DNA from 2 places in the Clostridium sp. Marseille-QA1073 genome. Region 2 is predicted to be linked to the other one. Evidence: a T-box and tRNA genes for the amino acid it is inferred to sense, from the RefSeq annotation. Region 2 holds a T-box; the other holds one or more tRNA genes.

Region 1 (4,017 bases), on a different contig from region 2:
CACTACGTGTACGCGGTAGAGGAGCTTTCTGCATTGGCTGAAGTCGTACCGGAAGGAGCGGTGGACGATGCAGAAGTGAGAATGTTGGCATAAGTAGCGAGAGACAGGTGAGAATCCTGTCGGTCGAAAACCTAAGGTTTCCTGAGGAAGGCTCGTCCGCTCAGGGTTAGTCGGGACCTAAGCCGAGGCCGAAAGGCGTAGGTGATGGACAACAGGTTGATATTCCTGTACCACTAGCAGACGTTATTACAAATGGGGTGACGCAGGAGGATAAGATGTGCTAGCTATTGGATGCTAGTCTAAGCGTTTAGGTATGTAGGATAGGCAAATCCACCTACATTAGCTGAGGCGTGATGGGGAAGCCCTTTAGGGTGAAGTATCTGATTCCACGCTGCCAAGAAAAGCCTCTATGGAGGAAGCTAGTGCCCGTACCGCAAACCGACACAGGTAGGTGAGGAGAGAATCCTAAGACCATCGGAAGAATTGCTGTTAAGGAACTCGGCAAATTGACCCCGTAACTTCGGGAGAAGGGGTGCCTACGCAAGTAGGCCGCAGAGAATAGGCCCAAGCAACTGTTTAGCAAAAACACAGGTCTCTGCTAAAGCGAAAGCTGATGTATAGGGGCTGACGCCTGCCCGGTGCTGGAAGGTTAAGGGGATTGCTTAGTGCAAACGAAGGCATGAACTTAAGCCCCAGTAAACGGCGGCCGTAACTATAACGGTCCTAAGGTAGCGAAATTCCTTGTCGGGTAAGTTCCGACCCGCACGAATGGCGTAATGATTTGGGCACTGTCTCAACAGCAAATCCGGCGAAATTGTAGTGCAAGTGAAGATGCTTGCTACCCGCGATTGGACGGAAAGACCCCGTAGAGCTTTACTGCAATTTAGCATTGAGTTTCGGTACTATCTGTACAGGATAGGTGGGAGACTTGGAAGCAAGGGCGTCAGCCTTTGTGGAGTCATCCTTGGGATACCACCCTGATAGTACTGGAATTCTAACCGGAGGCCTTGAATCAGGTCACGGGACATTGTTAGGTGGGCAGTTTGACTGGGGCGGTCGCCTCCAAAAAAGTAACGGAGGCGCCCAAAGGTTCCCTCAGAACGGTCGGAAATCGTTCGAAGAGTGCAAAGGCAGAAGGGAGCCTGACTGCGACACAGACAAGTGGAGCAGGGACGAAAGTCGGGCTTAGTGATCCGGTGGTTCCTCGTGGGAGGGCCATCGCTCAACGGATAAAAGCTACCTCGGGGATAACAGGCTGATCTCCCCCAAGAGTCCACATCGACGGGGAGGTTTGGCACCTCGATGTCGGCTCGTCGCATCCTGGGGCTGAAGTAGGTCCCAAGGGTTGGGCTGTTCGCCCATTAAAGCGGCACGCGAGCTGGGTTCAGAACGTCGTGAGACAGTTCGGTCCCTATCCGTCGCGGGCGTAGGAAATTTGAAGGGAGCTGTCCTTAGTACGAGAGGACCGGGATGGACAGACCTCTGGTGCACCAGTTGTCACGCCAGTGGCACAGCTGGGTAGCTATGTCTGGAAGGGATAAACGCTGAAAGCATCTAAGCGTGAAGCCCCCCCTAAGATGAGATTTCCCATAACATAAGTTAGTAAGACTCCTGGAAGAACACCAGGTTGATAGGTGAGAGGTGTAAGCATGGCAACATGTTCAGCTGACTCATACTAATAAGTCGAGGGCTTGACCTAATTAATTTCACTGTGCAATTTTCAGAGAATAATTTCTTTGAAGCTTATATAAATTTTTAAAATTTGATAGAAACGAGTAATACAAGGAAACAAATGAGTGAGGAGCGGAGTTTACTAATGGTAAACGAGCACCGCAGCGAATGCAGTTGACGAAGTAGTACGACGTTTATAGCAAATTTAGATCTGGTGATGATGGTCCTAAGGGTAACACCCCTTTCCATTCCGAACAGGCAGGTTAAGCCTTAGGACGCCGAGAGTACTGCACGGGAGACTGTGTGGGAGGGTAGGTTGTTGCCAGGTAGTGCTAACTAAGTTTTACTTAGTTTAGCAATATGGCTCGATAGCTCAGTCGGTAGAGCAGAGGACTGAAAATCCTCGTGTCGCTGGTTCGATTCCTGCTCGAGCCACCAAAGCTTTGGCGCCATGGCCAAGTGGTAAGGCAGAGGCCTGCAAAGCCTTTATCCCCAGTTCAAATCTGGGTGGCGCCTCCAAGTTAGAAAGCTTGCAAATGTATATTTGTAAGCTTTTTTTGTCTTTAAAAATCATAATTATAAATAAATTAAACTTTTGTAATTAATTAAATTATTAAGATAATTATTTTTAATATCAAACATTAAGTTTCAAATTAATATGTCGATATATTGTATGGGTATAGGAGTTTTTATACTATGTTTATATTAAAGCTTATACTTAACAAAATATCAGACATTAGTAAAAAATTTTAATTTGATTCTTTTTATATTATTTTATAAATCAAAGGGGGAAAGATTATAAAATGGAGAATAATTTTCTCAAAAAATCAATAAGAAAAACAAGTATTATTAGTGGACTAATGCTTATTTTAATAATTAGCATTATTATATTAGCATTATTTGAGGCGAAAGGTAAAATTCCATCTATTTTAGGAAAACCAGAAGAAATCAATACTGTAGAAGAGCTTGAAAAATATAATAAGACTGGAGAGGGTTATGCAACTTTAAATATAGAGTATATGGCAGATTCAGGTTATTATATTGCTGAAGATGGAGGAAAGGGAACAATAACAGAGAATGTATATATTGCAATTATTGAGGATAAATTTGTTACAGTAGCTTTACCTGCTAAAGTATCTTCAAAGAATCCAAGTGAAATGGAAAACGTTTCATTTGTAGTTAAAAGGTTTGATGGATTGGAGAATGCTAGTAAAGTTCAATTACTTAGTGAAATAAAGAAAGAAATTGCAGAAGGATTTGGAGTATCTATACAAGATGTAAATGATGGATTTATAGATGTTATGCTTGAAGATTCAAAAACGGATAGATTACTAGAAAAAATATTTTATATAGGTGTATTTATTGGATTAATATTTTTAATTATGCTTGTTATAAAGAAAGTAATTGCCATAACAAATTATAGAAGTAGTAAAGTTATTAAAAGATTAAGCAAATATGGAAATACAGATTATATAGAAAACCAAATAAATCAAGAAATTAATTATCCAGAGTATGTTAATAGAAGAATAACTATTACAAATAATTGGATAATAGATAAAACACCTTTTAGTGTAAAATTTATGCCTATAGAAAATTTAGTATGGGTATATAATGTGAGAACTAAACACTATCAAAATGGAATTAGAACAGGTACATCATTTTCGGTAATGTGCTACTCTGATAAGAATGAAAAGCTTCCATTAAATGTAGGCTGGAAAAAGGATGAAGAAAAGGCAATAGAGATTATAGAATTACTTTCACAGAAAGCTCCATGGGCTATATATGGTTATAGTGATGAAATAAAGAAGAACTTTAAGAAAAATCCACAAAAAGTTATTGAAGAAGTAAGAAATATAAAAATGGAAAATTCATTGTAAAATAACTTCTAATAAAGATTTTTAGAAATATAAAGATAAAAGGATTAATTAGATTAAACTATTTAATCCTTTTTTTATTTATTGTTTCAAAATGCAAGATATTTAAGACTTTATTATATAATTTTTATTACAATAATTAATTATATGATAAATAAATCTTTTAGCTTCTTTTGCTCTTTTAATTTTTGATATATATAGAGAATTCTTAGAAGTATTTTCCCTTATGCGAATGGCTTCTTCAATTATCAATCTCCAGTTGGAAGGTAAAAATTCAATTGAAAATTTAGCTCCTTCAACTTTTGAGGTTATTTTTTTATTTTCAAGAGTAAATAAAATTCTACATAGAGTTAATATAGAAAATTCTATCCAATTATCAAATAAGAAAACTATGGTTTTATTTAACTTATCTTTCCAATAGATATTTAAATTGTAATCCATTGTATCTAATACATTATTCCATTCAACTTCA
Region 2 (4,017 bases):
CCATTACTTCTCCTGCATTTAATTCATTTACTAGTGAAGCAACCCTAGCTACTGCTATTTCACATAAATTAGGATCAAGATTTTTTTCAAATTTGGTTGAAGCTTCTGTTCTTAAATTTAGTTTCTTCGATGATTTTCTTACATTAACACCATCAAAGTTTGCACATTCTAAAATAACCATCTCAGTGTCTTCTTTTATCTCTGAGTTTAATCCTCCCATTATTCCTGCAAGTCCAACAGTTCTTTCTCCATCTTTAATACATAGTATATCACTATCTAAAGTTCTTTCTATTTCATCTAAAGTAGTGAATTTTTCGCCATCTTTAGCTCTTTCAACTACAATAGTTTTACTTGTTATTTCTCTTGCATCATAAGCATGCAATGGTTGCCCAAGCTCTAGCATAACAAAATTTGTTATATCAACAATATTATTTATTGGTCTAACTCCTGCTTCCAATAGTCTTTCTTGCATCCATTGTGGTGATGGCTCTATCTTTACATTTTTAATTCTCTTTAGCATAAACCTTCTGCAAAGTTCATCTTTTATTTCTACATTATAATCATCTTTCACATTTTCACTGCAAGTAGAAGTATATTCTAAATTAGGCATTTTGTAAGTAGTTCCTAATGTTGCTGCTGTTTCTCTTGCTATTCCTATAACACTTAAACAATCTGCCCTATTTGATGTAATTTCAAATTCTATTACTGCACTTCCTATATTGACTATTTCTTTTATATCTACGCCTATTTGAGTATCTTGTGGTAGTATCATAAGACCGTGAACTGGTTTGTCTCCTGCTATTCCAAGTTCTTCTTCTGAACAGAACATACCATTAGATACAACACCTCTTAATTTACCCTTTTTAATTTTAAGTCCGCCATGTAACGTTGAGCCATGTAATGCTACAGGAACTATGTCTTGTTCTTTCATATTTGTAGCTGCAGTTACTATTTGAATTGGTTCTTCAGCATTTATATCAACTTGACAAATCACAAGTTTTTCTGCATCTGGATGTCTATCTATTTTTATTATTTTTCCTGTGACTACATTTGAAATCTCTTCTCCTGAAACAACTACTTCTTCTACCTTAGAGCCAGATAGTGTTAGTCTATCTGCCAACTCCTTAGGGGAAATATTTATATCAACATAATCTTTAAGCCATTTAACTGGAACTTTCATTGGTAATCCTCCTTTAACATTGTATTAAAATTGATTTAAAAATCTCATATCACTTTCGTATAATAGTCTGATATCATCAATTCCATATTTCTGCATAACCATTCTATCAAGACCAAATCCAAAAGCAAATCCACTATAGACTTCTGGATTAATTCCACAATTTCTTAAAACCTGTGGATGCACCATACCGCATCCTAATATTTCTATCCATCCACTTCCTTTACAAACTCTGCATCCTTCACCATTACAAACAAAACAAGTAGCATCCATCTCTGCTGAAGGTTCAGTAAATGGGAAATGGTGTGGTCTAAACTTAGTTTTAACATCTCCAAACATCTTCTTAGTAAATAATTCTAAAGTTCCTTTTAAATCTGCAAAAGTTACTCCTTTATCTATAACCAATCCTTCTATTTGATAAAATATTGGTGAATGAGTAGCATCAGCTGCATCTGAACGGTAAACCTTTCCTGGTGCTATCATTTTTATTGGTGGTTTTTGATTCTCCATTGTTCTAATTTGTATTGGAGAAGTTTGAGTTCTTAAAACTAAATTATCATTTATATAAAAAGTATCCTGTTCTCCTCTAGCTGGATGATCTTTAGGTATATTTAATGCTTCAAAGTTATAATAATCCTTTTCTACCTCTGGTCCTTCTTCTATAGAAAATCCCATTGATAAAAATATTTCATTAATTTTTTCTAAAGTTAAATCAAGAGGATGTCTATTACCTATGATTTGCTTTTTGCCTGGCATAGAAATATCAATTATTTCGCTTTGTAGTCTTTTTTCTTTTTCTTTATTTTTGATTTCTTCAGTTGCCTTAGCTATAGCATTTTCTAATGTTTCTCTTACTTCATTAGCAACCTTACCTACAAGTGGTCTTTCCTCTGGTGATAAACCTCCCATTCCTCTTAATATTTGAGTAAGTTCTCCTTTTTTTCCTAAATATTTTACTCTAATGTTTTCAAGTTGAACCTTCTCAGTAGCAGTCTTCAATTCATTTAAAGCAGAAAGCTTAATATCTTCTAATTTTTCTCTCATTTTAAAATCTCCTTTCATATTTTTCTTATAATTAATAATTATTACCTTTTATTAATTCTCAAATAACAATGATTAATTAAAATTCCTAGACAATATTACTTTTATTGAATAATGTATATCTTTAATATAAATTACTCTAATATATATTTAAAAATAAAAAACCGTCCCTAAAAAAGGGACGGAATATCCGCGGTACCACCCTAATTGGACTATAAAATAGACCCTCTTAGTAAATTTATCGATTTTAATCGCTAATCATTACTTATAGTGTTTTAATCAAAACCTATTTTCACAATTAGAACTCAAGAGTGAACTTCAGTATAAATTTATCATATAAAGGCTTTCAATCTATGACCTTTACTCCCTGTATGTAACCTTATACCTACTCTCTCCTTCACAGTTTAAAATATTTAATTTTTAATTTAAAACCTATTATACCTATGTTTGTATAAAATTTCAATACTATTTAATAACATTCTTTTGTCTTACAGCCTCATACATCATAATAGATGCAGCAACTGATGCATTTAATGACTCTGCACCACCAGGCATAGGAATTTTAACTTTTTCATCAGAAAGCTCATATATTTCTTTACTAATTCCACTACCTTCATTTCCAACAGAGATAATGCATTTACCGCTTAAATCTATATCATAAAAGTTATTATTTGTATCAAGAGAACTTGTAATAAGCTTATAACCTTTATATTTTAACTCTTTAACAAGAGTTAAATCCTTATCTTCTATAATAGGAATATTAAATATAGATCCCATAGTTGAGCGCAGAGTTTTTTCATTATATACATCCACTGTACCTTTAGTTAATATAATTCCTAGTCCATTTGCTGCATGAGCAGTTCTTATAATTGTACCTAAATTTCCTGGATCTTGCACCTTATCTACTAATACATAAAATCCATCACAGTATTTTAAATTAAGAACTTTATTCTCTACTACTGCAATTACTCCTTGCGGTGTTTCAGTGCTAGTTAGAGTTTTAAAAACTATATCACTTACAGTATAAATCTCAGCATTACATTGATGTATACTTATATATTTCTCACAGTATTCTTTATCTGCATTTTCATTTATAAAAATATATTTTACATTAAAGGATGACTTTAATGCTTCCTCAATAAATCTAAAGCCTTCAACTAAAAAAGCCTTATTTTCAAATCTATGCTTTTTTTCTTTTAATTTCTTTATTTGCTTTATTAGTGAATTCTCTTTACTACTAATATATTGCAAATTATCTTCTCCTATCTTACTAACTTTTCTATATTATTTAGCTCTTGATTACCACCAATAGCTACAATTATATCATTAGCCTGAATAATCTCATCAGCAGAAGGAGAAACATCTATTTCATTATTTCTCTTTATCGCCATAACATTTATTCCATATTCTGCTCTTAAATTAAGATCTTTTAAGCTCTTTTCATGCCATTCCTGTGGACTTACAATCTCAGCAATGCTAAAGTCTGGTGATAATTCAATATAGTCTAATATATTTGAAGAGCATAAATTGTGTGCAACTCTTACTCCCATATCTCTTTCTGGAAATATAACTCTATTTGCTCCAATTTTATATAATACTTTAGCATGAAGTGCATTATTAGCTTTTGTAATGATATGCTTAACGCCTAATTCTTTAACAAGTAGTGTAGATAATATACTGGCTTGAATATCTGAACCTATACTTATAATGGCAACATCAAAATTTCCGACTCCTAATGCTCTTAAGCTTTGCTCGTCATTTGCATCAACTTGAACTGCATGAGTTACCTTCTCTGATAT

The links. A T-box is a leader RNA that pairs with one kind of tRNA and senses whether it is charged. The one in region 2 lies ahead of pheS (phenylalanine--tRNA ligase subunit alpha), so its partner is inferred to be a tRNA-Phe.
Region 1: it encodes a tRNA-Phe, which carries the amino acid that the T-box ahead of pheS (phenylalanine--tRNA ligase subunit alpha) is inferred to sense. The anticodon was not compared.

Annotation. Positions count from the first base shown of each region.
Region 1 covers NZ_JBSVQM010000011.1:13,180-17,196, forward strand. Annotated here, with positions in the region: rRNA gene ACY1IQ_RS11360 (23S ribosomal RNA) at 1-1,699, shown strand, start outside; rRNA gene rrf (5S ribosomal RNA) at 1,882-1,999, shown strand; tRNA gene ACY1IQ_RS11370 (tRNA-Phe) at 2,034-2,109, shown strand; tRNA gene ACY1IQ_RS11375 (tRNA-Cys) at 2,117-2,190, shown strand; gene ACY1IQ_RS11380 (DUF6709 family protein) at 2,475-3,548, shown strand; gene ACY1IQ_RS11385 (aminoglycoside adenylyltransferase domain-containing protein) at 3,651-4,017, opposite strand, start outside.
Region 2 covers NZ_JBSVQM010000005.1:149,139-153,155, forward strand. Annotated here, with positions in the region: gene pheT (phenylalanine--tRNA ligase subunit beta) at 1-1,180, opposite strand, end outside; gene pheS (phenylalanine--tRNA ligase subunit alpha) at 1,205-2,221, opposite strand; T-box leader at 2,393-2,628, opposite strand; gene ACY1IQ_RS06365 (TrmH family RNA methyltransferase) at 2,684-3,469, opposite strand; gene ACY1IQ_RS06370 (potassium channel family protein) at 3,481-4,017, opposite strand, start outside.